4 regions of the Streptomyces sp. NBC_00096 genome follow, and region 1 is predicted to be linked to each of the others. Evidence: riboswitches for the same ligand, from Rfam matches in the RefSeq annotation. Region 1 holds a riboswitch; each other region holds the start of a gene.
What was found. A riboswitch is a leader RNA that binds a small molecule or an ion and turns the genes downstream of it on or off. The one in region 1 is predicted to bind cobalamin.
Positions count from the first base shown of each region.

Region 2: linked by a shared signal. The riboswitch ahead of OG904_RS30945 (prenyltransferase/squalene oxidase repeat-containing protein) and the one ahead of metE (5-methyltetrahydropteroyltriglutamate--homocysteine S-methyltransferase) in region 1 are both predicted to bind cobalamin.
Region 3: linked by a shared signal. The riboswitch ahead of OG904_RS07570 (energy-coupling factor ABC transporter permease) and the one ahead of metE (5-methyltetrahydropteroyltriglutamate--homocysteine S-methyltransferase) in region 1 are both predicted to bind cobalamin.
Region 4: linked by a shared signal. The riboswitch ahead of OG904_RS30985 (aldehyde dehydrogenase family protein) and the one ahead of metE (5-methyltetrahydropteroyltriglutamate--homocysteine S-methyltransferase) in region 1 are both predicted to bind cobalamin.

Region 1 covers NZ_CP108221.1:257,682-264,743, forward strand. The annotation lists gene OG904_RS01200 (hypothetical protein) at 1-305, shown strand, start outside; gene metE (5-methyltetrahydropteroyltriglutamate--homocysteine S-methyltransferase) at 379-2,718, opposite strand; cobalamin riboswitch at 2,892-3,117, opposite strand; gene OG904_RS01210 (3-hydroxybutyryl-CoA dehydrogenase) at 3,266-4,150, opposite strand; gene aceB (malate synthase A) at 4,147-5,745, opposite strand; gene aceA (isocitrate lyase) at 5,786-7,062, opposite strand, start outside.
Region 2 covers NZ_CP108221.1:6,911,256-6,918,317, forward strand. The annotation lists gene OG904_RS30935 (energy-coupling factor transporter transmembrane component T) at 1-1,148, opposite strand, end outside; gene OG904_RS30940 (hypothetical protein) at 1,153-2,088, opposite strand; gene OG904_RS30945 (prenyltransferase/squalene oxidase repeat-containing protein) at 2,085-4,898, opposite strand; cobalamin riboswitch at 5,009-5,147, opposite strand; cobalamin riboswitch at 5,264-5,339, shown strand; gene OG904_RS30950 (hypothetical protein) at 5,470-6,882, shown strand; gene OG904_RS30955 (enoyl-CoA hydratase) at 6,972-7,062, opposite strand, start outside.
Region 3 covers NZ_CP108221.1:1,819,487-1,826,548, reverse strand. The annotation lists gene OG904_RS07585 (ATP-binding cassette domain-containing protein) at 1-616, opposite strand, end outside; gene cbiQ (cobalt ECF transporter T component CbiQ) at 613-1,362, opposite strand; gene OG904_RS07575 (energy-coupling factor ABC transporter substrate-binding protein) at 1,366-1,797, opposite strand; gene OG904_RS07570 (energy-coupling factor ABC transporter permease) at 1,803-2,510, opposite strand; cobalamin riboswitch at 2,539-2,735, opposite strand; gene OG904_RS07565 (flavodoxin family protein) at 2,825-3,562, shown strand; gene OG904_RS07560 (AfsR/SARP family transcriptional regulator) at 3,573-6,794, opposite strand; gene OG904_RS07555 (hypothetical protein) at 7,011-7,062, shown strand, end outside.
Region 4 covers NZ_CP108221.1:6,921,617-6,928,678, forward strand. The annotation lists gene OG904_RS30970 (acyl-CoA dehydrogenase family protein) at 1-519, opposite strand, end outside; partial or broken gene mmsA (CoA-acylating methylmalonate-semialdehyde dehydrogenase) at 516-1,598, opposite strand; partial or broken gene OG904_RS30980 (IS3 family transposase) at 1,638-2,874, opposite strand; partial or broken gene OG904_RS30985 (aldehyde dehydrogenase family protein) at 2,949-3,365, opposite strand; cobalamin riboswitch at 3,555-3,741, opposite strand; gene OG904_RS30990 (serine hydrolase domain-containing protein) at 3,965-5,299, shown strand; gene OG904_RS30995 (serine hydrolase domain-containing protein) at 5,526-6,719, shown strand; gene OG904_RS31000 (hypothetical protein) at 6,896-7,062, shown strand, end outside.

The sequences.
Region 1 (7,062 bases):
AGCCGGCGTGGTCGAGGGCGATCCGGCCGACGCGGCGCCGGGCCCCCCGGTTCCAGCCCCGCTTCCCCGAGCACGGCGAACACGGCGCCCATCACCGCCCCGGCCGACGTACCGACCGTCAGGTCGGCTTCGCCCAGATCGATGCCGCCGCGGCGCAGTCCCGCGGCCAGTCCGGCCATCCATGCGGTGCCGACCGGACCTCCCGGGCCCAGTACCAGTGCCCGGTCGAACGTTGCTCCGGTGTCGAGACCCACGAGCGTCTCCTGCCGTCGGATGACGATGTCGCCGAGTGGCGATCAACATGATCGACACGGTCGACAGCAGGACCTCGACCGGACTTCAGGTCAACCGGTCACGGCAGCGGCATCCGGACGGAGATCAGGCTCCGGGCGCGGTGTCCGGGAGGTCCGGGAGCTCCGCGCGCACCAGGCGGGCAGCTTCGACGAGGTGCTCCAGGGAGGCCCTGGTCTCGGGCCAGCCACGGGTCTTCAGGCCGCAGTCGGGGTTGACCCAGAGCCGTTCGGCGGGGATCGCCTCCAGCCCCTTGCGCAGGAGGGCCGCCGCCTCCGCGGCGGAGGGGACACGGGGAGAGTGGATGTCCCAGACGCCCGGCCCGACCTCGCGCGGATAGCCGGCGCCGGCGAGCTCGTCGGCGACCTGCATGTGGGAGCGGGCGGCCTCCAGGCTGATGACGTCGGCGTCGAGGTCCTCGATGGCTTCGACGATGTCGCCGAACTCCGCGTAGCACATGTGGGTGTGGATCTGGGTGTCCGGGCGGACGCCGCTGGTGGTGAGGCGGAAGGATTCGGTGGCCCAGTCCAGGTAGCCGGCGTGGTCGGCGGCGCGAAGCGGAAGCGTTTCGCGCAGGGCGGGCTCGTCGACCTGGATGACGCGGGTGCCCGCCGCCTCCAGGTCGTTCACCTCGTCCCGCAGGGCGAGGGCGACCTGGCGGGCCGTCTCGCCGAGGGGCTGGTCGTCCCGTACGAAGGACCAGGCCAGCATGGTGACCGGGCCCGTCAGCATGCCCTTGACCGGCTTGGCGGTCTGCGACTGGGCGTACGCGGTCCAGCGGACGGTCATCGGGTCGGGCCGGGAGACGTCCCCGGCCAGGACCGGCGGGCGCACGTACCGGGTGCCGTAGGACTGGACCCAGCCGTGCTGGGTGGCGAGGTAGCCGGTGAGCTGCTCGGCGAAGTACTGGACCATGTCGTTGCGTTCGGGCTCGCCGTGCACCAGGACGTCGATCCCCGCCTTCTCCTGGAAGGAGAGGACCTCGCGGATCTCGGCCTCGATCCGCTCCTCGTAGCCGTCGGTGCCGATGCGTCCGGCCCGCAGGGCGGCGCGGGCCAGGCGCAGTTCGCCGGTCTGCGGGAAGGAGCCGATGGTCGTGGTGGGCAGCAGCGGCAGGCCCAGGAGGGCTCGCTGGGCGGCGGCGCGCTCGGCGTAGGGCTGGGCGCGGCGCCCGTCCGCGTCGGTGATCGTCCCGGTACGGGCCCGGACTGCGGGGTCGTGGGTGATGGCGGAGGTGGCGCGGGAGGCCAGGTCGGCCCGGTTGGCGGCGAGTTCGGCGGTGATCGAGCCGGTGCCCCCGGCCAGTCCCCGGGCCAGCGTGGTGATCTCGGTGGTCTTCTGGCGGGCGAAGGCGAGCCAGCGGCGGATCTGCGGGTCGATGTCGCGCTCGGCGTCGGCGTCGAGCGGGACGTGCAGCAGGGAGCAGGATGCCGCGACGTCGACCCGGCCGGCGAGACCGAGGAGCGTTCCGAGGGTGGTCAGCGACTTCTGGTGGTCGTTGATCCAGATGTTGCGGCCGTCGACCACGCCGGCGACCAGTCGCTTGCCGGGGAGGCCGCCGACCGCGGCGAGATCGCGCAGGTTGGCTTCGGCCGCGCCGGTGAAGTCGAGGGCGAGGCCCTCCACGGGGGCCTTCGCCAGTACGGGCAGGGCTTCCCCGAGCCGGTCGAAGTACGAGGCGACGAGCAGCTTGGGGCGCTCGGTCAGGGCACCGAGCTCCCGGTAGGTGCGGGCGGCGGCGTTCAGTTCGGCCGGGGTGCGGTCCTGGACCAGTGCCGGCTCGTCCAGCTGGACCCATGCGGCGCCCGCGGCGCGCAGGTCCGCGAGGACCTGGGCGTAGACCGGCAGCAGCCGGTCGAGGAGGGTCAGCGGCTCGAAGTCGGCGGCGACGCCCGGTGCGGGCTTGGCGAGGAGCAGGTACGTCAGCGGGCCGACCAGGACCGGCCGGGCGGTGTGGCCGAGGGCCAGGGCTTCCTTCAGTTCGGCGACCTGCTTGGCGGAGTCGGCCGTGAAGACGGTGTCGGGGCCCAGTTCGGGGACGAGGTAGTGGTAGTTGGTGTCGAACCACTTGGTCATTTCGAGGGGGGCCACGTCCTGTGTGCCGCGCGCCATCGCGAAGTACCCGTCCAGGGCCCCTGCCCGGGCTGCCGCCCGGTGGCGGGCGGGTACCGCGCCGACCATGACCGTGGTGTCGAGTACGTGGTCGTAGTAGGAGAAGTCGCCGGTCGGAACCTCGGTGATGCCGGCCTCGGCGAGCTGCCGCCAGTTGGTGCGGCGCAGTTCGCGGGCGGTGTTCCGGAGGGCTTCGGCGGTGACGCGGCCCTTCCAGTAGCCCTCGACGGCCTTCTTCAGTTCGCGGTTCTGGCCCTGGCGGGGGTAGCCGTACACGGTGGCCCGTACTGGCGCGGCTGTGGACTCGGTGGTCACGGAACTCTCCTTCGCGAGCGTGTCTCCATGGACCCGGTGACGGGCCGAGGGTGCGAAGGGGTGCCGGAACGGGAGGACCGCCGGGATCGCGTACGTCTGGGTACGCGACGGGAGGATCCGCCCGCATTGCACGCCGACCCGCCCACGAGGTCACCGGGAAACCGTGCGCGGTCGATCGCGCACGGGCAACGGGCAGGTCTTCGGACTCGCGGGCACGCCTGCCGGTCTCCCGGCGGGCTCCTACTGGCCGTCGCTTCCCAGGACCGGTTCCGGTCCCAGTGCGTATGACGGCGGTCGTTCCCGCTCACCGCTGCGGGGCAGTCCCGGATTTCCACCGGGTTCCCTCTTACGACGCATCCCGCCTGGCGGACGGGGCGAACCAGCTGCGGGGCCCACCCTAGGCCGCCGGACTCGAGAATGGACACAGCGGTCCGGTGGGCGGACGGTGAAATGGGACACGGCGGGGGTGCGGCGACACCACTCGCCGCGCCCCCACCGCTCTTGCGCGCCTCCGGCGCACCCTCTGCCCGGAGACCTGCCGGGACCCTCAGGCCCGGCCGTACATGTGGAACCCGCGGCCGCTCTTGCGGCCCAGCAGCCCCGCCTGCACCATCCGCTGGAGCAGCGGGGGCGGGGCGAACAGGGGTTCCTTGAACTCCTCGTAGAGCGACTCGGCGATGGCCGCGACCGTGTCCAGGCCGATCAGGTCGGCGAGCTTGAGCGGCCCCATGGGGTGGGCGCAGCCCAGCTCCATCCCGGCGTCCACGTCGGCGGCGCTGGCGTACCCGGATTCGGCCATCCGAATGGCCGAGAGGAGGTAGGGGACGAGCAGCGCGTTGACGACGAAGCCGGCCCGGTCCTGGGAGCGGACCATGGTCTTGCCCAGGGCGTCGCGGGCGAAGGACTCCACGGTGGCGACGGTGTCCGCCGAGGTGTGCAGGGAGGAGACGACCTCGACCAGCGGCAGGACGGGTACGGGGTTGAAGAAGTGCAGGCCCACCACCCGGTCCGCGCGGCCGGTGGCCATGCCCAGCCGCATGATCGGGATGGCCGAGGTGTTCGTGGCGAGGACGGCCTCCCGGTCCTCGACGATCTTGTCGAGGGCGGTGAAGACCTCCGCCTTGGCGTCCGGGTTCTCGGTGACGGCCTCGATGACCAGCTGCCGGTCGGCGAGGTCTTCCAGGTCGCCCGTGAACACGAGCCGGGCCAGGGCGTCCTCGGCGGAGATCCGGTCCAGCTTGCCGCGCTGGACGGCGCGTTCCAGGGATACGGCGACGCGTTCGCCGGCGGCGCGGGCGGCGGCCGCGTCCGACTCGGCGACGACGGTGTCGATTCCGGCGCGGGCGCACACCTCGGCGATGCCGGCGCCCATTTGCCCGCCGCCGACGACTCCGACGCGCTGGATGCGGGACGCGCCCGCGGTGGCGCTCACGCGGTCACCCGCGCGCCGGTACGGCGGACGAGGTGGCGGGTGTAGGCCTCGGGGGTGAAGAAGGCGGGCAGGTGGACCGAGAGTGCGGTGTCCACGAAGATCTCCCTGGCTTCGAGGGCGAGTGCCCGCGGGTCCTCGGACTCCAGGGCAGCGCATTCGGCGTCGAGGAGGTCGGTGACCGTCGCCCGGTCCACCCGGTCGTGGCGCAGCCATTGCCAGATCTGCACGCGGGCGATCTCGGCGGTGGCGGCGTCCTCCATCAGCCCGTTCAGTGCGACGGCGCCGCTGCCGCGCAGCCAGGCGTCGAAGTAGCGCAGTGCCACGGCCACGTTGGAGCGGATGCCCTCCTGGGTGGGCGGGGCGGCGATGCGGCGGACGGACAGCAGGTCGGCGGCCGTGACCTCGACGTCCTCGCGCGTCCTCGCCAGCTGGTTCGGCCGCTCTCCCAGCACTCCGTCGAAGACCTCGCGGCAGCCGGGGACGAGCCCGGGGTGGGCGACCCAGGAACCGTCGGAGCCGGCCTCGGCCTCGTACTCCTTGTCCAGGCGCACCTTGGCGAGGGCCGCGGCGTTGGCTTCGGCGTCCCGGCTCGGGACGTGGGCCGCCATGCCGCCGATGGCGTGGGCACCGCGCCGGTGGCAGGTGCGCACGAGGAGTTCGGTGTACGCCCGCATGAACGGGGCGGTCATCGTGACCTTCGCCCGGTCGGGGAGCTGGAAGTCGGTCCGGTGGCCGAAGGTCTTGATCAGGCTGAACAGGTAGTCCCAGCGGCCCGCGTTGAGTCCCGCGCTGTGCTCGCGCAGCTCGTAGAGGATCTCCTCCATCTCGAAGGCGGCCGTGATCGTCTCGATGAGGACGGTGGCGCGGACGCTGCCGCGGGGGATCCCTAGGAGTTCCTGGGCGAGCAGGAAGACGTCGTTCCACAGCCGCGCCTCGTACCGGTTCTCCAGCTTGGGGAGGTAGAAGTACGGTCCGTGCCCGGCGTCGATCTGGCGCCGGGCGCAGTGGAAGAAGTACAGGCCGAAGTCGACGAGCGAGGCGGCGACGGGCCGGCCGTCGATCTCCAGGTGCTCCTCGGTCAGGTGCCAGCCGCGCGGGCGGACCATGATGGTCGCGAGGTCCGCGCCGAGGCGGTACTCCTTGCCCTCAGGGGTGGTGAAGTCGATGCGCCGCCCGATGGCGTCGAGCAGGTTGAGCTGGCCGCCGATGACGTTGTTCCAGGTCGGGGCGGTGGCGTCCTCGAAGTCGGCCATCCAGACCCGGGCGCCGGAGTTGAGGGCGTTGACCGTCATCCGGCGCTCCGGCGGGCCGGTGATCTCGACCCGGCGGTCGGTCAGACCGGGGGCGGGCGGGGCCACGCGCCAGCCGGGGTCGGCGCGGACGGCGGCGGTGGCACGGGGGAAGTCCAGGGGGGACCCGGAGATCAGGTGGGCGGACCGGCGGCGGCGCTCCTTGAGGAGCTCCAGGCGCCGGTCCGCGAATGCGGCGTCGAGCCGGCCTATGAACTCCAGCGCCTCGGGCGTGAGGATCTCCTCGTGGCGCTCGGCCGGTGCGCCGATAACCCGGACGCTGCTGGTCAGGGGCGTGGGTGACATGCGGTTCTGCTCCTCGGCGTGGTGGGGCGGCGGGGCCTGCTCAGTGGAACTGCTCCTCCTCGGTGGAGCCGGCGAGCGCGGTGGTGGAGGAGGCGGGGTTGACGGCGGTGGAGACCAGGTCGAAGTAGCCGGTGCCGACCTCGCGCTGGTGCCTGACGGCGGTGAACCCCTGCGCCTGCGCGGCGAACTCCCGCTCCTGCAGGTCGACGTACGCGCTCATGCCGTGCTCGGCGTAGCCGCGGGCGAGGTCGAACATGCCGTGGTTGAGGGAGTGGAAGCCGGCCAGGGTGATGAACTGGAAGCGGTAGCCCATGGCGCCCAGCTCCCGCTGGAACTTGGCGATCTGGTCGTCGTCCAGGGCGGCCTTCCAGTTGAAGGAGGGCGAGCAGTTGTAGGCGAGCATCTGGTCCGGGTACCGGGCGTGGATGGCCTCGGCGAACTCGCGGGCCTGCTCCAGGTCGGGGGTGCCGGTCTCGACCCAGATCAGGTCCGCGTACGGGGCGTAGGCGAGACCGCGGGCGATGACCGGGGCCATGCCGTTCCGGACCTGGTAGAAGCCCTCGGCGGTGCGCTCGCCGGTGCAGAACTCGGCGTCGCGTTCGTCGACGTCGCTGGTCAGCAGGGTGGCGGCGAGGGCGTCCGTGCGGGCGATGATCAGGGTGGGGGTGTCGGCGATGTCGGCTGCCAGGCGGGCCGCGTTGAGGGTGCGGATGTGCTGGGCCGTGGGGACGAGGACCTTGCCGCCGAGGTGGCCGCACTTCTTCTCCGAGGCGAGCTGGTCCTCGTAGTGGATCCCGGCCGCGCCCGCCGCGATCATCGCCTTGGTCAGTTCGAAGGCGTTCAGCGGGCCGCCGAACCCGGCCTCGGCGTCCGCGACGATCGGGGCGAGCCAGTCGGTCGTGTCCCTGCCGCCCTCGGCGGTGGCGATCTGGTCGGCGCGCAGCAGCGCGTTGTTGATCCGGCGGACCACCTGCGGAACGGAGTTGACCGGGTACAGGCTCTGGTCGGGGTAGGTGTGGCCGGCCTGGTTCGCGTCGGCCGCCACCTGCCAGCCCGAGAGGTAGATCGCCTGGAGGCCGGCCCGCACCTGCTGCACCGCCTGGCCGCCGGTCAGCGCGCCCAGCGCGTGGATGTAGTCCTGCTCGTGCAGCCGGCGCCAGAGCCGTTCGGCGCCCCGGCGGGCGAGCGTGTGCTCCTCGCGGACACTGCCCGAGAGCCGCACCACGTCCGCGGCGCCGTACGTCCGCTCGATCCCGGCCCATCGCGGGTCGGACGCCCAGCGCTGCTCCAGCTGCTGGGCCGCCGCTGCCGTCTTCG
Region 2 (7,062 bases), 6.7 Mb from region 1:
GGACGGGCGGGCGGGGCAGGGGGCGGGGCCAGGAAGCCGGCGGTCCCTGCGAGCAGGATCGCGGCGGCCGGCACGAGCGGCAGGGTGGGCCAGCTCAGCGGATAGATGGACGGATTGAGCTCGGCGGCGTTGAAGCCGACGTCGGCGAAGAGGAGCACGGCGGAGAGCACCCCGCAGCCGGCGACGGCCCACTCGGCGAGACGCCACGGGTCGGGCCGGTACGTGGTGCGCGTGATGCGACGGCCGCCGAGGCGCAGCCCCGCGAAGCACAGGAGGGCGCCGGCGCCCATGGCGGGCAGGCCGAGCAGCTTCGGTGCGGTGGCGTCGAGGAGTCCGTAGGCCCCGGCGCACAGTCCGCACATGCCGAGCAGCATGAGGGCGCCGGTGGCCCGGCGCGAGCGGCGGGTGGCGGTGCCCGCGCGCCCGTAGCCGCGGGAGTCCATGGCGGCGGCCAGCCGCAGCGAGCGCTCCAGGGCGTCCTCCAGGACGGGGACCACGATCCCGCGAAGGGCGCGGAGCCCCTTGGAGCGCCCGGCGCGCAGCCGTTTGGCGCGGTGCACGCGCTGCACGCTCTGGACGAGCTGGGGCGCGACGCTGATGGACACGGTGACGGCGACGCCCAGTTCGTACAGGGCGCCGGGCAGGACGCGCAGGGCCCGTTTGGGGTTGGCGAGGGTGTTGGCGGCGCCGATGCAGCAGAGCATGCAGGCGAGCCGCAGTCCGTCCGTGGCGGCGGACAGCAGTGCCTCCAGGGAGACGGGGCCGCCGAGTTGGATGCCCGCGTACCAGTCGGGGGTCGGGATGTGGGGGAGGGCGAAGAGGAAGTGGTCGCGGGGGGTGATGCCGGTGGCGAAGACCGCGCGGAAGGTCACGCGGATCGCGACGACGCTGAGCGCGAGGTAGAGGTAGTACTTGAAGCCGCGGGCCCAGGGGGCTTCCGTGCGGCGCACGGTGATGACGTAGCCGAGGACCGCGAGGACCAGGAACAGCAGGAGCGGGTTGTTGGTGCGGCTGACGGCGGTGGCGAGGGCCAGGGCCCAGATCCACCAGGCGACGGGGTGCAGGGTGCGCGGCAGCCGTCGGCCGCCCGTGTCCGGCGTACGGCCGGACACGGGCGGTTTCGCCGCCGCCGTGGCGGTGAGTGGCACGCGGCTACTCCGTACGCCGGCGGCGCCTGGCCGCGTACACGGCGGCGGCGCCGATCAGCAGCACCAGCGCTCCGGTGGCGATGGCGGGCAGGTAGGAGCCCACGTCATGGGCGGCGTCGGCAGCGGGAGCAGCGTCGACGACCCGGGGGCCGGGCGCGGGCGCGGCCACGGCCGGGGCGCTGGACGACGGCGCCGCCGAGGGGGTCGGCGAGGCGCTCCCGGAGGGACTCGCGGAGGGGGAGGGGCTCTCCGGGGCGGTGGGACCGGAGGGAGGCGTCGTCGCCGGCTGGTCCGATCCGGGCCGGTTCTCCGGCCTGGGCCCCGTGTTCACGCCCGGCGGCAGGGGCGCCGCGGTGCGGGTGTCGGCGGGGGCCGGCCCGCCGGAAGGCCTGGTGTTCTTGGCGCGCAGCTGGTCGGGGGTGACGGTGGGCTTGCCCTCGGTGCCCTCGATGTTCGTGGCGCCGAAGATCCACAGGTCGACGCTGCCGGGCCTCGGCTTGTAGAGCATCGCCCCGAGCTGGCTGTACTCCCAGGTGTTCTGGCCGGGGTTCGCGTGCCAGTACGACCAGTAGGCGGAGGCGGGCGGGGTCAGGACGCAGTCGTCCTGCTGCGGGGTCGGGTACTGCCCGCCGCCCTGGAAACCGCTGTAGCCGATGCGGCAGATGAAGGCGGGACCGTCGTGGCCGGTGCCGGTGGTGGCCCAGCCGCCCTGGTTGAGGAGTTCGTAGCCGGTGGTGGGCGTCGTACCGCAGGAGCGGTAGACCGGCCCGCCCCAGCGGCTGAAGTCCACGGCGAGGACGACACCGGACGAGGTGGTGCACTGGCCCATCGGCTGTGGGGCGGCCCCCGCCGGGGAGGCGGTGGCGGCGAAGGCCGCCGCCGTCAGCCCGAGCGCGGCGGCCGTTCGGGCCAGGACCCGCAGGAGGCGCTGCCCGCTCATGAGCCGCTCCCGGGGGTCTCGCGGCGGCGCCTGGCGGCGCGGATGAAGCCCCAGCCGCCGAGGGTCAGCGCCACGGCCGTGGCGGCGAGTCCGCCGACCTGGGCGCCGGTGGCGGCCAGGCCCCCGCCGCCCGGGCCGGTCCCGCCCGCGGAGCCCGCGCCGCCCGCGGCCTCGCCCGGGGTCACGATGACGGGCGCGGACGGGCTGCCGGAGGGCCGGACCGAGGTGCTGGGGACGGGCTCCGGGGTGGTGCCGTTCAGGTCACGGGTCAGCAGGCCGAAGGAGGTGCCGGTGGCGCCGCCGGTGGCCTGGGTGGAGGCGCGGACGTCGGATCCGGCCTGGCCGCCCCTGGCGATGGTGAAGCCGCCGTCGGCGTTCTGCTGGGAGGCCAGGAACTCGCGGGCCCTGGCGATCTGCGCGGCGTACTTCGGCGCGTCCAGGGACAGGCCCTGCACCGCGAGCGCCGCGGAGTTGACGGAGTTGCCGGACGCGCCGGGGAAGCCGCCGTCCTCCTTCTGCCGGCCGGCCAGCCAGGCGAGGCCCTTGTCCACGGCCGCCTGCGAACCGGCGTCGGGCAGCAGGTCCAGCGTCATCGCGGCCATCGCGGTGGAGTCGACCTCGGTGTCGCTGGGTTCACCGATCAGGCTGACCCAGCCGCCCGAGGGGTCCTGGAGGCTCCTGAGATAGGCGACGGGCTCGGCCGCCGCGGCCGTCTCGCCCGCGCGCACCTGGGCCATGACGCCGAGGGACTGGGAGAACACCGAGGTCGCGTAGGTGTAGTTGCCCTTGGCCGCGCACTGCTTGGGGATGTCCGTCCTGGCCGCGCAGGTGCCCTGGGCGAGGGCCGCGATCAGGTCCTGGCCGCCGAAGTGGCGGGGGTCGCGTCCCACGGCCTCGGCGAGGAGGGCCGTCTTGCCGATGGAGCCGCCGGCCGCGTACTTGGTGCCGATGAGGGTCCAGTCGTGGATGCCGCGGTTCCTGCCGTCCTTGCCGCCCTTGTCGAGGAAGTCGACGATGTTGCGCAGGGTGGTGTTGTCCGTGCCGGTGGCGGCCAGCGCGTAGGCGCCGTCGATGGTCAGGCCGTAGTCGGCGAAGCCGGTGTGGGGGCCGGTGGCGGGGCCGCTCTCGTAGTAGCGGCCCTGGATCAGCCGGCTGTGGTCGGTGAGGTAGGCGCCGGCCCTCTTCAGGTCGGGCCCGGCACCGGCCGGAGGCGTGGTCGGCGGGGTCGTCGGCGTCGGGGTCGTGGGCGGAGGCGTCGTGGGCGGGTCGGTCTTCTTGGTGGTCAGCGTGACCAGGTCGCTCCCGGCGCCCGCGAGGGCGACCGTGGAGGTGGGGAACAGCCGCGACTCGGTGTCGTCCTCCTCGAAGCCGAAGCCGCCCGCGGGGAACTGGTGCCTGGAGAGCCAGGAGATGCCGGCGTCCGCGAAGGCGTCGTCGCCCAGGGCGCGCAGGGCCTGGGCGGCCCAGGCGGTGGAGGCCGGACTCCCGGTGGTCATATAGGCGGCGGAGGGCCAGGCGCCGGTCGCCAGCTGGGACTTCTTCAGGTATCCGCGGGCCTTCTGGACGACCGCGTCGTGCCCGCCGGCCCGGCGCAGGGCCAGGGTGATCAGCCCGGTCGAGTTCGCGTCGCTGTCGCACCAGCCGCCCGCGCGGATCAGGACGCTGGTGAAGCCGCCGTCCTCGCACTGGAGGGCGGTCAGCCGGTTCACGGCGTCGGCGGGCGGCGTCACACCGCCGCTCAGCAGGGCGATGACGGCCATGGCCTGGGCATCGGACTGGCCGGTGGTGCGGAAGTCGCCCTTGGTGAGGCAGCCCTCGATCGTGTCGCCGTCACCGACGTCCCTGGGACAGACGTACTTCACGAGGTCGCCCAGCAGGTCGTGCCCGCCGAAGTCGCGCGGGTCCTCGCCGGTCGCCTCGGCGACGAGGGCGAGGCGCGCGGCGGCGGTGGCGTCGGGCACACCGCCCTTCCCGGCCGGGTAGGCGTACGCGTCCGTCTGCGCGGGCGTGGCGAGGAAGTCGGCGGCCTTGCGGGCCGCCGGGCTGTTGGCGTCGGCCGCGGCCAGGGCGAAGACGACCTCGGTGGTGAAGAAGTGGTTCGGGGCGGTGGCGCCCTCGTCGACGACCCGTTCGCCGTCCGTGAGCCTCCCGGTGAGCCAGCGGGTGGCGGCGGGCAGGTCGACCGACCCGGCGGGCACGCTGGGCGGGGCGGTGGGGACGGTCGGGTCCGGGGTGGAGCCGCCCCCGGCCCGTACGTCGTCGGGGGAGAAGGAGGGCTTGCCCTTGGTGCCGCCGGTGTCGGTGCCGCCGTAGACCCAGGCGTCGACGTCGCCGGGCTTGGGGGTGCGCGCCAGGGCGCCGAGCGGGCTGTAGGTCCAGTTCTTCTGACCGGGGGAGGCGATCCAGTACGACCAGTAGGCGGTGGCCTGGGGGGTGAGTACGCACTCCTCCTTGTCCGGAGTGGGGTACTGCGTACCGGAGTTGAAGGAGCCGTTGCCTATCCGGCAGATGAACCCGGCACCGTCGTGCACGGTTCCGGTGGTGGTGAACCCGCCCGTGTGCAGCAGCTCGTAGCCGGTGGTGGGGGTGGTGTCGCACCCGCGCTCGACCTTCCCGCCGAACGGGCCGAAGTCCACGGCGACGACGGCACCGACGGTGGCGGTGCACTGCTCGACCGGGTCGGCGCTCGCCGAGGAGGGGACCGTGAGGAAGCCCACTCCCGCGCCGAGGGCGAGGAAGGACGCGGTCGCGAGGGAGAGGAACCGCCGTCTCGTCCCCGTCTGCCGTTTCGCCTGCTGTTCGGTCCCCACCGCGGCCCCTCGTCTCTGCCGGGCGGCTGCGTGCGTGACGATGCGCCCCCACACGGCTGCTCCGCCGTGGGGAGGCTGCGACGACCACACCGTAGTCCGCGACGGCGCTCTTCGTACTGTGTCCCTGCTCCAGGCATTCCGGCTCACCCGGGACGGACCGGGCCTACGGTTGCGGGTCAGCGCCGGAATTCGACCGGCTTCCCCTGGAGCTGAGTAGTTCTCAGCCGGAGTGCAACACGGATCCCGACGACGCGTCAAGGTGGTGCGGGTCTCACCGGACCCCTCCCGGATGCCCGGCGCCAGGCCCCGGTCCGGGTGGCTGGCGGTCCCTTGATCACTCGGGTAGCGTCCTGGGCTGCCACATGGGGGAATCCGGTGAGAAGCCGGAGCTGACGCGCAACGGTGTGGGACGGCGGGGGCCGTCTCCGAGCCCGAATGCCCATACGGCGACGCATCACAGGAAGCCGTACCACGCGTTCCGGACGGCGGCCCCCGGCATGCCCGGCCGTGCGCCCGCACGGCGGCACTGCTGCAGGGACCGGCCGGCGTCCGCCGATTCCAGGAGCAGGCCATGTCCCGTCCCCGTACCTCCCGCCGCCTCGCGCTCGCGGTCCCCGCAGTGCTCGGAGCCTTCGCTCTGACCGTGCTGCCCGCCTCCGCGACGTCCAGCCCCGCACAGCTCGCGACGTCCAAGACCAACGGCGTCGCCTACCTCAAGTCCCTCCAGGCGGCCGACGGTTCGTACGCCGGCGCGGGCCTGTCCAACGAGTGGGCGTTCAGCACCTTCGCCGCCGCGGGCACCGCGGTCGTCGACGTCGCCCCGGGTGGCGACACCACGAAGAACGCGCGCACGGTCTACCGCAACCTGCTCTCCACCGCGGCCTGGCCGCAGGCCTCCCCGGTGGTCACGGACTTCGAGCGAGGCACCCTCAACGCCTACGCGGCCGGCATCGACCCGTCCCGGGTCTCGGCCTCCCGCAACCTCATGGCGAACGTCTACTCCTACTGGCAGACGGCCGAGCCGGGCTACTTCGGCCCGTCCGGGAACTTCAACGGAACCGTCTTCGCGGCCCTTTCGCTGCGCGGGGCCAAGACCCAGGCCGGCGCCAACCGCATCCCCCAGGCCCTGACCGACTCCCTGGTCACCCGCATCCGCGCCAACCAGCACGTCGACGGCGGCTGGACCTTCCAGAAGGCCGAGGGCAACACCACGGTCCTCAACTCCGCGAGCGATGTGGACATGACGGGTGCGGCGATGGCAGCCCTCTGCGTCTCCGGAGTCCCCAGCACCGACACCGACATCGTCCAGGCCAAGAACTTCCTCAAGAGCACCCTGGTCAACGCCACCGGTGCCTTCAACTCGCTCTACGGCGTCAACTCCAGCTCCAACGGCTGGGGCGTAGCCGGTCTCAACGCCTGCGGAATCAACCCGCAGACCAGTGACTTCCTCACCGCCAACGGCAAGACCCCGGTCGACTTCCTGATCGCCAACCAGTACAACCCGGCCGGCGGCTTCAAGTACAAGCCGACCGACACCGGCCCCTCCGCCTACGCCTCCATCGACGCACTGCGCGCCGTGGCCGGCGGCGGTTTCACCACGGCCCCGCCCGTCCCGGTCACCCCCGGCGCCCCGCAGTGGGTCGCCCAGTCCACCTTCACGGCCGGTACGGCCACCAAGCTGGCGCTGACCGTCGACAACGGCGCCGGCGGCCTCAAGGTCTGCTCGGTGGCCTTCACCCCGACCGGTACGACCACCACGCTCGGCGACGTACTGAACGCGGCGGTCTCCGGCGCCACCCCCTCGGGCTGCGTCACCGGCGTGACCCCCTCGTCGGGCACCGGCACCATCACCGACATCAACGGCAAGGCCAACAGCGGTTCCGGCACCTGGAAGGTCAGCGTCGACGGTTCCGCCTTCGCCGGCGCCGCCCGCAACAAGGTGATCAACGTGGGCGACACCATCGCCCTGCGCTGGGGCGCCTGATCCCCGCGCTCCCGTGATCCCCGGGGGTGCGGGACCGCGGCTCGCGGTCCCGCACCCGTCCGGCGGCCCGGCCGGCCCCGTCGGCCCTGTCAGCCGTGGGTGAAGTGCGGCGGGCGCTTGTCCACGAAGGCGGACATGCCCTCCTTCTGATCGGCGGTGGCGAACACCGCGTGGAACAGG
Region 3 (7,062 bases), 1.6 Mb from region 1:
GCGTGGCCATCACCACCGTCGTGCCGGAGGCCCGGAGCCCGGCGAGGACGGCCAGCAGCCGCTCCTGGCCGTCCGGGTCGAGCCCGGCCGTCGGCTCGTCCAGGATCAGCACGCGCGGCGCCATCGCCACCGCCCCCGCGATCGCCGCGCGCTTGCGCTGGCCGTAGGACAGGAGGTGGGTGGGGCGGTCCCGGAGCGCGGTGATGTCCAGGGCGGCCAGCGCCGAGTCCACCCGGGAGCGGACCTCCATCGTGGGCAGCCCCAGGTTCATCGGGCCGAAGGACACGTCCTGTTCGACGGAGGCCGCGAACAGCTGGTCGTCGGGATCCTGCACCACCAGCTGCACGGAGGTGCGCAGCCGGGTCAGCCCGGCCCGGCCGTACGAGACCTCCGTGCCATCGAGCCGCAGCGCGCCCGAGCCGGGCCGCAGGCCACCGCTCAGCAGCCGCATCAGCGTGGTCTTGCCGCTGCCGTTGCGGCCCAGCAGGGCCAGCGCCCGGCCCGGCGCGATGGCGAAGTCGACGCCGGAAAGGACCGCCGGGCCGTCCTCGTAGGCGTAGCCCGCCCCGGCCAGTTCCACCAGAGGGGTCACCAAGGGGGTCGCCAACGGGTTCACAGGTAGAGCCCCTTCAGGGTGAGGGTCAGGGTGATCAGGGCCGCCAGCAGGGCCGCCGAGGCCGCGAGGAACCGCCACGACAGCGCCGCCTCCGGTACGAGCACCCGCAGCGCGCCGTCGTAGCCGCGCCCGGCCAGCCCCGCCTGGAGCCTGGCCGCGCGGTCGAAGGCCCGTACGAAGGAGGTCGCGGCGAGCCCGGCCAGGGACCGCCACACCGCCGCCCGCCCGGTGTGCCCCAGGCGGGCCGCCTGGGCCCGGCGGACCTGGGCCGTGGAGTCGAGGAGCAGGAAGCCGATCCGGTACATGACCAGGGCCACGTCCACCACCGGGGCCGGCACCCCGGCCCGGACCAGCCGGGGCAGCACGTCGGAGACCGGGGTGGTGAAAGCGAACAGCAGCAGCCCCAGCGAGGCCGCCGAGGTCCGCAGGAGCAGTTCGGCGGCGTGCCGCGGGCCGTCGGGGGCCAGGGCGAGCGGACCCGCCGGGCCGCCGACCGCGAACAGCAGCGGCAGCGCCCCCGTGAAGCAGAAGCCGAGCGGGAGCCGGAAGGCCCGCCACAGCTGCCGCCCGGCGACCCCCGCCGGGCCCAGCAGCACGGTGAGGGTGGCGGCGGCCACGAGCGGCCCGCCCGGCCAGGGCGGCAGGCAGACGGCGGTGACCGTCAGCCCGATACCCAGCAGGGCCTTCTCCAGCGGGTGACGGCCGCGCCAGCGGCTGGAGTGCGCCGCCACGTCGATCGGCAGCACCGCCTACGACTCCGCGCGCGCCGGGGCGGAGGGCTCCGCGGCGGCAGGGGAGGGGGCCGCGGCGGAGGCGGCGGAGGTGGCGGGGGCGGCGGCCGCGGCGGGGAAGGCGGACGGAGCGGCTGCGGCCGCGGCCGCGGCGGCTGCGCCCTGGCGGCGGCCCTTGCGGACGCCGAAGTAGTAGGCGAGCACACCCGCGCCGAGGGCGGCCTGCAACGCGAACAGTGCGGACTCCACCTCCCCGGAGGGGGGTTCGTACAGCGGCGAGAACCACGGCTCGTAGTCCGGCTTGAGCTCCGTGATCGCCGACTCCGCCTGCGCGTCGGCGCCCGCGAAGGGCTCCTCCTTGCCCTCGCCCATCCCCAGCGCGATCGGGAGGACAGCCAGCGCCGCCACCAGGAGCAGCAGCAGGCCGTTGATCTTCGTGTTCCGGGACATCCCGCTCATCGGGCCGCCACCTCCGCTTCGGTCTCCCCGGGGCGGGCGGGCGTCAGCTTCGCGACCCCGAGCCGGACCAGGTCCGACTTGCTGGCCTGCATCAGCAGCCGCATCACCAGCACGGTCAGCAGGCCCTCGCTCACGGCCAGCGGGATCTGCGTGACCGCGAAGATCGCCCCGAACTTCGCGAGCGCGCCCGGGAACCCGGTGGCCGGGTCCGGGAAGGCCAGCGCGAGCTGCACGCTGGTGACGCAGTAGGTGACCAGGTCCGCGAAGAAGGCGCCGAAGAAGACGGTCACCATCAGCGGGAGGTCGAACCGGCGCAGCAGCCGGTAGACGGCGTAACCGGCCCAGGGGCCGGCGATCGCCATCGAGAAGACGTTGGCGCCGAGGGTGGTGAGCCCGCCGTGGGCCAGCAGCAGGGCCTGGAAGAGCAGGGTGATCGTGCCGAGCACCGCCATGACCGGCGGCCGGAACAGGATCGCCCCGAGCCCGGTGCCGGTGGGGTGCGAGCAACTGCCCGTCACCGACGGGATCTTCAGCGCGGAAAGGACGAAGGTGAACGCGCCGGACGCACCCAGCAGCAGGGTGCTCTCCGGGTTGGCCTTCACCTCGCGGGTGAGCGAGCGGACGCCGTGGACGACGAAGGGAGCGGACGCGGCGCCCCAGGCGGCCGCGTGCAAAGGGGGCAGGAACCCCTCGGCTATATGCATGAGTGGGGAGACCTCTCCAGCACCTCGTGGATGGACAACGCGCCCCGGCCGGTCTCCTGGCTCACGGGTGCTGCCGTCCCGGCCCCGCCTTCCCGGGCAGCACGGAAACCCCCGCGCAGCCCAGTGGCCTTCCCGCAGGAGTGGAGCCGGACTTCCCGATCACAGTGGCGAGGGCCGCACCGGTTTCCCACCGGTTTCCCGAACACCAAGGCCCGCTGACCCTAGTCGGCCGCACGGACCGGTACCAACCCGCCCCGGGCCCGGACGGGTGCGGCCCGGTGGCGGCCGAGCCCGGCGGCGCCGAGGCTGGTGGCGTGGCTGCCGACACCGATACCGATACCGCGAACCCGTTCGACTACTCCGACCTGACCGCCGTCTACGTCAACTGCACGCTCAAGCGATCACCCGAGCCCAGCAACACCGAGGGCCTGATCGGCAGGAGCCGTACGGTGATGGAGGCCGCGGGGGTGCGGACCTCGCTCATCCGGGCCGTCGACCACGACATCGCGACCGGTGTCTGGCCCGATATGACCGACCACGGCTGGGAGAGCGACCAGTGGCCGGTCCTCTACAGCCAGATCATGGACGCCGACATCCTCGTGCTCTGCGGCCCGATCTGGCTCGGGGACAACAGCTCGGTGATGAAGCAGGTCATCGAGCGGCTCTACGCCTGCTCCTCGATCCTGAACGAGCAGGGCCAGTACGCCTACTACGGGCGCGCGGGCGGGGCCCTGATCACCGGCAACGAGGACGGCGTCAAGCACTGCGCGATGAACGTCCTCTACAGCCTCCAGCACCTCGGCTACGCGATCCCGCCGCAGGCCGACGCCGGCTGGATCGGCGAGGCCGGGCCGGGACCCTCGTACATGGACCCCGGATCCGGCGGCCCCGAGAACGACTTCACCAACCGGAACACGGCCTTCATGAGCTGGAACCTCATGCACCTCGCCGCGCTGCTCAAGCGCAACGGCGGGATGCCCGCGCACGGCAACCAGCGCTCCCTGTGGGACGCGGGCTGCCGCTTCGACTTCCCGAACCCCGAGCACCGGTAGGGGACGCCCCCTACCCCGGTACGTCGGCCAGCGCCGACTCCAGCTGCGCCAGCAGTGGCCGCGCGTTCATCCTGCGGCAGCTCGACAGGGTCTCCTCCAGCACCGCCCGGGCCGCCGGCGCGTCCCCCGAGGCCAGCAGCGCACGGGCCAGCGGGGGCGCCGCCAACGCCCGCACCAGGCTCTGCCCCGACCGGCGGCCCAGCGCGTCGGCCTCCCGCAGGTGGCGCAGGGCCCCCGCCGTGTCCCCGCGGTCCTGGGCGATCCTGCCCAGCCCGATCCGGGCCGCGCTCTGCCCGGCCAGATCGCCGGAACCCAGGGTGAAGGCCAGCACCTCCCCGAAGCCGGCCTCCGCCTCGTCCAGCCGGCCCAGCAGCCGTTGCGCGTCGGCGACCCAGCGCAGCACGCACATCCGGGGCCAGGCCGCGCCGCCCAGCACCGCCACGGCCAGGGCCTCGCGCAGCACCTCCAGGGCGCGTTCCGGCTCGCCGCGCGCGAGCAGCACCTGACCGGTCCCGCGCAGGGCGTGCGCCTGGCCGTAGCGGTCCCCGGCCGCCTCGAAGACGGGCGCGATGCGCCGGCAGCGCCGGGCCGCCTCGTCGAGCCGGCCCTGGATCCGGGCGAGGTAGGAGAGCAGCCAGCCCGCGTACGCCGCCCCGTGCGCGTCCCCCAGCTCCTCGAACAACGCCTCGCCCGCGCTCAGCATCGCCCGGGCCGGACCCCACTCCTCGCGGCAGGTCCGCAGCCTGCCCAGCCCGACCAGCAGCACCGCCTCGCCCGTGCGGTCGCCCACCGCGCGGGCCGCCCCGAGCCCCGCCTCCTGGACGGCCTGCCAGCCGGCCAGGTCGCTGCGCAGGTCGAAGAGGTACTCGCCGCCCGCCGCGAGCTCCCAGCAGGCGTACGGGTCCACCCGCGCGGCCTGCCGCACGGTGGCGACCAGCGCGTCCCGTTCCGCGCCGAGCCAGCGCACCGGATCGGCGCGCGGCCCGGCGAGGACCGCCGGGTCGGGGACCCGGGCGGCCGTGCGGCCGCCCAGCCCGGGGTAGTCCAGGCCCTGGTGGGCGCGCCGGCCCTCCCGTACGAGCGCCACCCAGCAGGCGAGCACCCGGCGCACCACCGCTCCGTCCTGCCGGGCCAGCTCCCGGCCGAAGGCGCGGACCAGGTCGTGCATGCGGTAGCGCGGCCGGCCGGTGCCGTCCGGGCCGGACACCTCCAGCAGGTGGGCCGCCGTCAGGGCGTCGAGCGCCTCCTCCGCAGCGGGCAGGGGCCGGTCCAGGACCGCCGCCGCCGTCCAGGCCGCGCAGTCGGGGGCGTCGAGCAGCGCGAGTCCGCGCAGGAGCGCCCGCGCGTCGGGGGGCAGTGCGCGGTAGCTGAGCCGCAGCCCGGCCCGCACCCCGTCGAGCACGTCCAGCCGGGCCCGCTCGTCCTCCAGCCGCGCCACCAGGTGGGCCGGCCCCCGGTGCGGGAGCGCGGCCAGCTCGGCGCCGACCACGCGCAGCGCGAGCGGCAGCCGCCCGCACAGCCGGACCAGCTCACGGGCCGCCTCCGCCTCGGCGGCGATCCGTTCGGGGCCGGCGGCCAGTGAGAGGAGGGCGAGGGCGGCCGGCTCGTCGAGGAGGGGGAGCGAGAGGGCGACCCTCCGCTCCAGCCCGCCGAGCCGGTACCGGCTGGTGACCAGCACGCCCGGACCGCCCGTCCCCGGCAGCAGGGGCCGCACCTGCCCGGCTCCCGCCGCGTTGTCGAGCACCACCAGCACCCGCCGGTCCGCCAGCAGGCTCCGGTACAGGGCCGCGCGCTCCTGCGGATCCGCGGGCACCGCCGGACCGTCCACGCCGAGGGCGCGCAGGAACCCGGCCAGCACCTCGGCCGGATCCGCCGCGCCGGCCGGATCGGCGCCGCGCAGGTCCACGTGGAGCTGCCCGTCGGGGAACTCCCCGCGCAGCCCGTGCGCCACCCGCAGCGCGAGCGCGGTCTTCCCGATCCCGGGAGCCCCGGTGACCAGACAGACCCCGCCGCCCCCAACCAGCCCGCGCCGCAACACCTCCACCTCCCCCTCCCGCCCGGCGAACCCCCCGGGCCCGATGGGCAACTGCGCGGGCGGCCCCCACCCGCCCCCGTCCCGCTCGGCCCGGCCCGGGCCCGGCGTGCCCGTCCCGGGCCGGGCCCGCCGGGCCCCGGCGGCTCCGGCCCGCACCGGGTCCGGTGCGTCCGTCCGGGGCCGGTTCCGGTTCGCCCCTGGCTCCGTGTGGTGGGCTCGTCCCCGTGCCGGCCGGGGCCGCCGCTGCGCGGGCCGCCCGATCGAGGCCGGGTCCGGCCCGGCGGGGGCGCCGTGCGCGGGCGGGGTCCGGTCGGCCGGGTCCGGGAGGCGCAGGGCGGGGGCGTCGATGAGGATCGCCGCCTGCAGGGCGGTGAGGTCCGCCCCCGGGTCCAGGCCCGCCTGCTCCGCCAGCCGGCGCCGGGCCGCGGTGTACGCCGCCAGGGCTTCGCCGCGCCGCCCCGAGCGGTGCAGGGCCAGCATGTGGAGCTCCACCAGCCGTTCCCGCAAGGGGTGTTCGGCGGACAGGCCGGCCAGCTCCGCGCAGACCAGGGCGTGCCGGCCGAGCGCGAGGTCCGCGGTCAGCGCCCGCTCCACGCAGTCGAGCCGGTCCTCGGCCAGCCGGGCCGACGCGGCTTCGAAGACCCGCCCGCGAAGTCCCGCCAGGGCCACCGGACCCCGCCACAACTCCAGTGCCCGGTGCAGGAGTCGGCGGACCTCGCCCGGGTCCGGGCGGGCCTCGGCGGCGCGGCGCAGGAGCGCGAAGTCCCGTACGTCCAGCTCCGCCGCGACGGCGGGATCCGCCGCACCCGCCGTGCCTACCGCACCCGCCGTGCCTACCGCACCCGCCGTGCCTACCGCACCCGCCGTGCCTACCGCACCCGCCGTGCCTACCGCGCCCGCCGGGTCCGCAGGGTCCATCGGGTCCACCGGGTCCACGGACAGGGTGAATCCCGCCTCCGTGCGCGCCACCGGCACCCCCGCACGCCGCAACACCCCCGCCACGTTCTGCAGTTGCTCGTGCCACGTCGCCGGCGGGTCGCCCCACACCGCCGCCGCCAGCCCGGCGGCCGGGACCACCCGCCCCGCCTCCAGCGCCAGTGCCGCCAGCACCCGCCGGCCGCGCGGTCCGCCGGGCAGGGGCCGGCCGCCGTCCAGGGTGATGGCGACGGGACCGAGCAGTGAGAAGACGAGGGGCATCGCGCACTCCCTGACACCGCGTCCAGGACGGATGGCCGACGGATGGGCGGCCGGTGGGCCGAGATCGTAGCGTCTGCCCACCCGGCCGGAGCAGGGGTGCCACACATTCCGCTCCGGCCGGGGAGCGCCGGGGCGCAGCCCCCACGTCTCCGCGCCCCGGCGCTCCGGCGCTCCGGCGCTCCCGCCCCCGCCCACCGCTCCGAGAGGACATGCCCGATGCGTTCCCGCACGCGCACCGCCGCGCTGCTGACCGCCGCCGTGCTCGGCC
Region 4 (7,062 bases), 6.7 Mb from region 1:
GGTGCGGGCCATGACGAGGTACACGCCGGCGGTTCCGGCCCCGGAGACGAACTGTTTGACGCCGGTCAGGACGTAGTGGTCGCCGTGGCGTTCGGCGCGGGTGCGCAGGGCCGCGGCGTCCGAGCCGGCTCCGGGTTCGGTCAGGCAGTAACTGCCCAGGGTGGCTGCCGAGCACAGGCCGGGCAGCCAGCGCTCTCGCTGGGCCCGGTCCCCGTAACGGTCGATCATCCAGGCGACCATGTTGTGGATGGACAGGTAGCCGGCGATGGACGGGCAGCCCGTCGCCAGGGTCTCGAAGACGAGGACCCCGTCGCGGCGGCTGAGACCGGAACCCCCGTGCTCCTCGCGGACGTAGACGCCGCCGAGCCCGAGGCCCGCCGCCTTGCGGATCACCTCGACGGGGAAGTGCTTGCTCCGGTCCCAGTCCACGGCGTGCGGGGCCAGCTGCTCCTGTGCGAAGTCGAGGGTGGCCTCGGCGAGGGCCAGCTGCTCCTCGGTGAGGGTGGTCACGGCGCTCATCCCGTCGTCCGGATGGTGAAGTTCGCGCCCTCCCTGGCCCCGGAGGGCCAGCGCGAGGTGACGGTCTTCGTACGGGTGTGGAAGCGGATGGAGTCGGGCCCGTGCTGGTTGAGGTCGCCGAAGCCGGACCGCTTCCAGCCTCCGAAGGTGTGGTACGCCACCGGGATGGGGATCGGCACGTTGACGCCGACCATGCCGGCGCCCACCCGGCGGGTGAAGTCGCGGGCGGTGTCCCCGTCCCGGGTGAAGATCGCCACGCCGTTGCCGTAGGGGTGCTCGGTGGGCAGGCGCAGCGCCGCCTCGTAGTCGGCGGCCCGTACGACACTGAGCACCGGGCCGAAGATCTCCTCGCGGTAGATCCGCATCCCGGGGGTGACGCGGTCGAAGAGGCTGGCACCGGTGAAGTAGCCGTTCTCGTGCCCGGGCAGCGTGAACCCGCGCCCGTCCACGACGAGTTCGGCGCCCTCGGCGCTGCCGATGCCGATGTAGCGCTCCACCCGGTCCAGCGCGTCACGGCTGACCAGCGGCCCGAAGTCCGCCCCGGGATCGTCGGAGCGGCCGACGCGCAAGGTGGCGATGCGCTCCTTCAACTTGGCGACCAGGGCGTCCGCGGTCTCCTCGCCGACCGGGACGGCGACGGAGACGGCCATGCAGCGTTCCCCGGCCGAGCCGTACCCGGCGCCGACGAGCGCGTCGACGGCCTGCTCCAGGTCGGCGTCGGGCATCACGATCATGTGGTTCTTGGCGCCGCCGAAGCACTGGGCGCGCTTGCCGTGGGCGGCGGCGGTGGCGTAGACGTGCGCGGCGATCGAGGTCGATCCGACGAAGCCGAGGGCCTGGACGCGGGGGTCCTCGAGGAGGGTGTCGACGGCCTCCTTGCCGCCGTTGACCACATTGAGCACGCCCGGCGGCAGGCCCGCCTCCAGGAAGAGCTCGGCCAGCCGCAGCGGTACCGACGGATCGCGCTCGGAGGGCTTCAGGACGAAGGAGTTCCCGCAGGCCAGGGCTGGGGCGGCCTGCCAGAGGGGGATCATCGCGGGGAAGTTGAAGGGGGTGATCCCGGCAACGACGCCGAGCGGTGGGGCCTTCCCCCAAGAAGGTGGGCACGCGGTTATTGATCACGCGGCGAGGGTGAGTCTAGCGGCGTGGTGTCGGCGTTCGTATTCGTCGGGACTGAGGTGGCCGTTGGCGGAGTGCCTGCGGCGGGTGTTGTAGCGGGTCAGCCAGGCGAAGACGGTTCGGCGGCAGGTGTCGGCATCGCCGTAGTCGGGGTCTCCTTGGAGGGTCTCGCGTTTCAGGGAGGCGTGGAAGCTTTCGCAGGCCGCGTTGTCGGCGCTGGTGCCGACCGCGCCCATGGAACGGGTCACCCCGAGCTGGTCGCAGAGGCTGGCGTAGGCCCGGGAACCGTACTGGGCGCCGTGGTCCGAGTGGAACACGGCGCCGTCCAGGCTGCCGCGGGTCGAGCCGGCCATCCGCAGTGCGTCGGCGACCAGGCCGGTGCGCATGTGGTCGGCGATGGACCAGCCCACGACCTTGCGGCTGAAGCAGTCCAGCACGGTCGCGAGGTAGAGGAACTTCCTCCCGCGAGCGGGAGATAGGTGATGTCGCCCATGTATTTCCGCCCGGGCTCAGGGGCGGTGAAGTCTCGCTGGAACAGGTCTGCGACCGGTGTGGTCGACGGGTCGGGGACGGTGGTGCGGACGCGTCTGCGCAGCCGGATGCCGGTGACGGAGTGCGTCCTCATGACCCGGGCGACCCGCTTCTCGTTGACCACATGCCCCTTCTCGCGGAGCTCGGCGGTCACGCGTGGTGAGCCGTAAGCGCCACCGGACTCGCTGTGGACCTTGCGGATCTCCCCGGCCAGGACCTGGTCATCGCGCTGCCGGGCGGCCCGGGCCTGGGCGCCGGCGAGCCATTTGTAGTAGCTGGACCGGTTGACGTCCAGGACCTGGCAGAGCCGCTTCACCTCATAGGTGGCCCGGTGGTCGTCAACGAACTGGAAGCGGCTGGTCACCAGTTCGTCTCTCCGGCGAAATACTTGGCCGCCTTGCGGAGTATGTCCCGCTCGGTGGCGAGCTTGCGCTCACTGGCCTCGAGCTCGGCCACCCTGGCCTCCAGCCGCCGGACCCGCTCGTCCGGATCACTGGGCGACACCGCCGCCCCGTGGCCGGCGGCCTGCATCACAGCAGCGGCGGTGCCGCCACGGCGTTCGCGGTCCCGCAGTACCCACTCCCGCAGGGTCGCCCGGTTGACGCCCAGGTCAGCGGCGATGCCCTTGTACGTCGCACCGGGCGTGGACTCGTACAGGGCCACTGCATCTGCCTTGAACTCGTCCGAATAGTCCTTCAGAGCCATCGGTGGTCTTCTCGCTTCCTCCGGATCAATCAAGATCCAGTATCAGCGTGTCCACCACTCAGGGGGAGGCCCCGTGTGCGCAGGGAGTGCACTTCGATCCCGGTACTCACGTTGTCGCTGAACTCGCCCTTGAGGAGGTGCGGGATCCCGGCGGCGAACTCGACTACCTCGAGGCCGCGTTGCAGGTCGCCGTGCGCGTCGGCCACGGTCTTGCCGTGCTCGGCCGACAGCAGCCGGGCGAGGGAGTCCCGCTCCCCTTCGATCAGTTGCAGGAAGCGCAGCAGTACGCGCGAGCGGCGCTGGGGGTTCCACTGGCCCCACCCGGCCTGCGCCTCCTCGGCGTTGGCGATGGCGGCCTCGGTGTCGGCGCGCCCGGCGAGCGGGACGCGGGCCTGTACCGAGCCGGTGTTGGGGTCGTACACGTCGGCGAAGAGGCCGGATGTTCCGGTGGCGTGCTTCCCGCCGATGAAATGGGTGAGTTCACGGACCATGGGTGCCTGCTCTCGTCAGGTTGGATCCGGGGATGGCACGGCGCAGCCGCGGACGGACCCGATGGGGCACGCCGCTGGGGAAGGTCGTGAGAACTACGAGCGCGTGGACAGGTGGTGCGCGCGCTCCGCCGGATCACCAGGGTCATGGGTACAAACCGGTGCCATGCGTGTCTGCTCCATCCTCGTGGACAACACGGAACGTTCCGCGGCCGGTATCCTGACTTCCGGATCCCCGCGTGCCGCCCGCCTTCCCGACGGAACCCGTCAGTGGCGTGTGGATGGCAGCACACTCCCCGGTCACAGTGGCGGGACCGTGCCGGTTTCTCACCGGCTTCCCTGCACCGCGGACCTTGTGCCCACGAACATATAGTTGGACGTCCTAGTAAGTCCAGACCCGCTGCCGCAACCGGCGGCCGCGCGCCGCGCCCGGCCCTTCCCTTGTCGACCCGTCCTGCGTAGCTTCGCCGCTACCGGGCGGCACCGTCCGGCGGTACCGACACGGGGGAACGATGAGAGGCATACGCAGAACACGCACCACACACATCACGCAGACCCCACGCATCACGCACACGCCACGCACCACAAGGGGTCGCCTCGCGGTGGCCGCCGCGGCCGTCCTGGTCGCCGCCATGGGCCTGCCGTCCACACCGGCCGCCGCACACGACAGCCACGAACCCCTGCTCTCCGCCATGCGGGCCGAGGCGGGGACCGCCGTCGGCGGCGACGGGATCCCCGGGGTGATCGCCGGCGTCTACAAGGACGGCGTCTCCTGGACCGGTACCGGAGCCACGGACGCGGGAACACCCGTACGCAATCCTGACAGCCCCTTCCGGGCCGGCTCGATCACCAAGACCCTGACCGCGACGACCGTGCTCCAGCTCGTCGCCGAGGGCAAGGTCCGCCTCGAGGACGACGTCTTCGGCCTGCTGGGCCCGGTCCTGAAGACGAACCCGGTCGCGGGCTGCAACACGGGCACCGGGCAGTGCTTCAACCCCCCGCCCGGCAGCCCGCCCATCACCGTGCGGAACCTCCTCCAGCACTCCAGCGGCATCTTCAACTACCTCGGCGACCTGGGGGTGCTGGCGAGCGCGGGCAGCAGCTTCCCCAACCTGCCGGAGTACTCCCCCCAGCAGCTCGTCGACGAAGGCGCCTCCCACGGGCCGCTGTTCGCCCCGGGCGGCGGGATGCACTACAGCAACACCAACTACGTCCTGCTCGGCATGATCATCGAGCGGGTGACCGGGCATCCGTGGGCCGACGAGGTCACCCGCCGGATCATCCAGCCACTCGGCCTCACCCACACCGTGCTCCCCGGGTCCACACCCACCCTGCCGACGCCCCACGACCAGTTCTTCACCAACTACCTGCAGCGGCGCGGGCTGTTCGGCCACCTCTCCGTCCCGGCCGCCGACTGGAACCCCTCCATCGGCGGCGCGGCCGGAGCCGTCGTGTCCACCAGCGGTGACCTGATCACCTTCATCCGCGCACTGGTCGGCGGCCGGCTCCTGCCCCCGGCGCAGCTCGCGCAGATGATGACCGAACTGAACCCCACCGGGGCGGGAGCTCCCTCCACCCCGATCCCCGGCGTCCCCTGCGACCCGGCCCGGGCCTGGCCGGAATGCATCGTGAACCCGGCCATCAGCACGGTCAGTTCGGGTGACAAGGCCACGCCCGGCTACTGGTACGCGAGCCGCCCCTGGAAGGCCGTCCAGGCCGACTACGGACTCGGCCTCACCCGCCGTACGGTCACCTGCGCGAACGGCTCCACCGTCGTCCTGTACGGGCACAACGGCGCGGGATTCGGTTCGATGAGCTACCTCTACTCCACGGCGGACGGCAGCCACGCCATCGTGCTCAACATGAACGGCGACTGGCCGCTCTGGGAGCTGTACAGCCTGAACGGCATGCTGGCGGCCGAATTCTGCACCGCCTGACGGCCGCCTGACGGCCGGGGCCGGGGCAGTGGCCGTGGCCGGGGCCGTGTGCCAGAGGGGGGAGGGGAGCGATGAGGGCCGACCGGGTGACGCCGGGGGATGCTCCGTGAGGCCGGATGGGCCACGGCCGGCCGGGGTGCGGCCGCGTCGCCGCCGGCGTGCGCACGGCTCCTGCCATGGTGGGCCACCGCGCTCCGTGCTCCCCTTCCCCCCCGGAGGTACCTCCGTGTCCCGACGCCCGTACGGCCACGCCGGCCGGATCCGCCCGTCGCTGCGCCTGGCCGCCGCCACCGCCCTGTGCGGCGCCGTGCTGGCCGCCTCCGTGCAGCCCGCGCTGGCCGGAGCGGACCGGAACCCGCCGCCCGGAGCCTCGCTCAGCCAGGAACTGAGGGAGCTGGTGGAGCGGCCCGACGGTCCTCCCGGAGTCATCGCCGTCCTGCGCGACGGGGACCGTACGGAGGTCCACCGGGCGGGCGTGGCCGACGTGGAGAGCGGCCGGCCGCCGAAGGTGACCGACCACATGCGGATCGCCAGCGTTGCCAAGGCCTTCAGCGGAGCGGTGGCCCTCGGGCTCGTCGACCGCGGCCGACTGCACCTGGACGACACGATCGGTGAGGTGCTGCCGGGTCAGCCGGGCGCGTGGCACCGGGTGACCCTGCGCCAACTGCTCAACCACACGAGCGGGCTGCCCGACTACTCGGCCTCGGACGGGTTCATCGACATCATCTCCGAGGACCCCCGCCACCGCTTCGATTCCCGCCGCCTGCTGGAGTTCGTCGCCGACGAGGACCTCGAGTTCCGGCCGGGCAGCCGCTACCAGTACTCCAACTCCGACAACATCGCCATCGCCCTCATGGCCGAGGCCGCCACCGGACACCGGTACGAGGAGCTGCTGCGCGAGCTCGTCTACGAGCCGCTGGACATGCGCGCCACCAGCCTCCCGCAGGGGTACCGGCTGCCCGCTCCCTTCCTCCACGGCTACCAGATCGATCCGCAGGAGGGACCCGTCGACGTCAGCGAGGCGATCGGCGCCTCCGGGGCCTGGGCCGCCGGGGGCATCGTCTCGACGCCGAAGGACCTGACCGCCTTCATCCGGGGCTACGCGGGCGGCACGCTCATCTCGGACCGCACCCGAAAGCAGCAGTTCCGATTCATCCCCGGCGCCCTGTCCCAGCCCCCGGGCCCCGGTCGCACCGAGGCGGGCCTGGCGATCTACCGCTACACCACGCGCTGCGGAGCGGTGTACGGCCACACCGGCAACACCGCCGGCTACACGCAGCTGGTGGCCGCCACGGCGGACGGCCGGCGCTCGCTGACCTTCTCGATCACCACCCAGACGTCCCTCACCGCCAACCCCGACCTGCTCGCACGGGTCCGGGAGGTCCAGGAGGACTTCGTCTGCGCCCTGCTGCACAAGTGACCGCACGCGACGATCGACCGCACGCGACAAGCGACCGCAGGCACAGATCGTCGATCCCCACCGGGTGCGAGGTTCACCCCCGTGGGGGAAGCTGGGAATGCCGCAGTGACGGCGCTGGGCACAGCGCCCACAGTGCCCACAGTGGCGACGTGGCGAAGTGGCGAGGAAGGTTCTTCGTGAGCGTTTCAGCGGCCGGCCGGCCCGCACGCGCATCCCGGCGCAGGGTGCGCACGGCCATCCTGCTGTGCACGGTGGCGGCCGTGACGGCCGCAGTGATCCCGGCCTCCGCGCACGGCGCGGGCACGTCCGCGGCCCGGATTCCGGCTCCACCGGACCCGGTCGT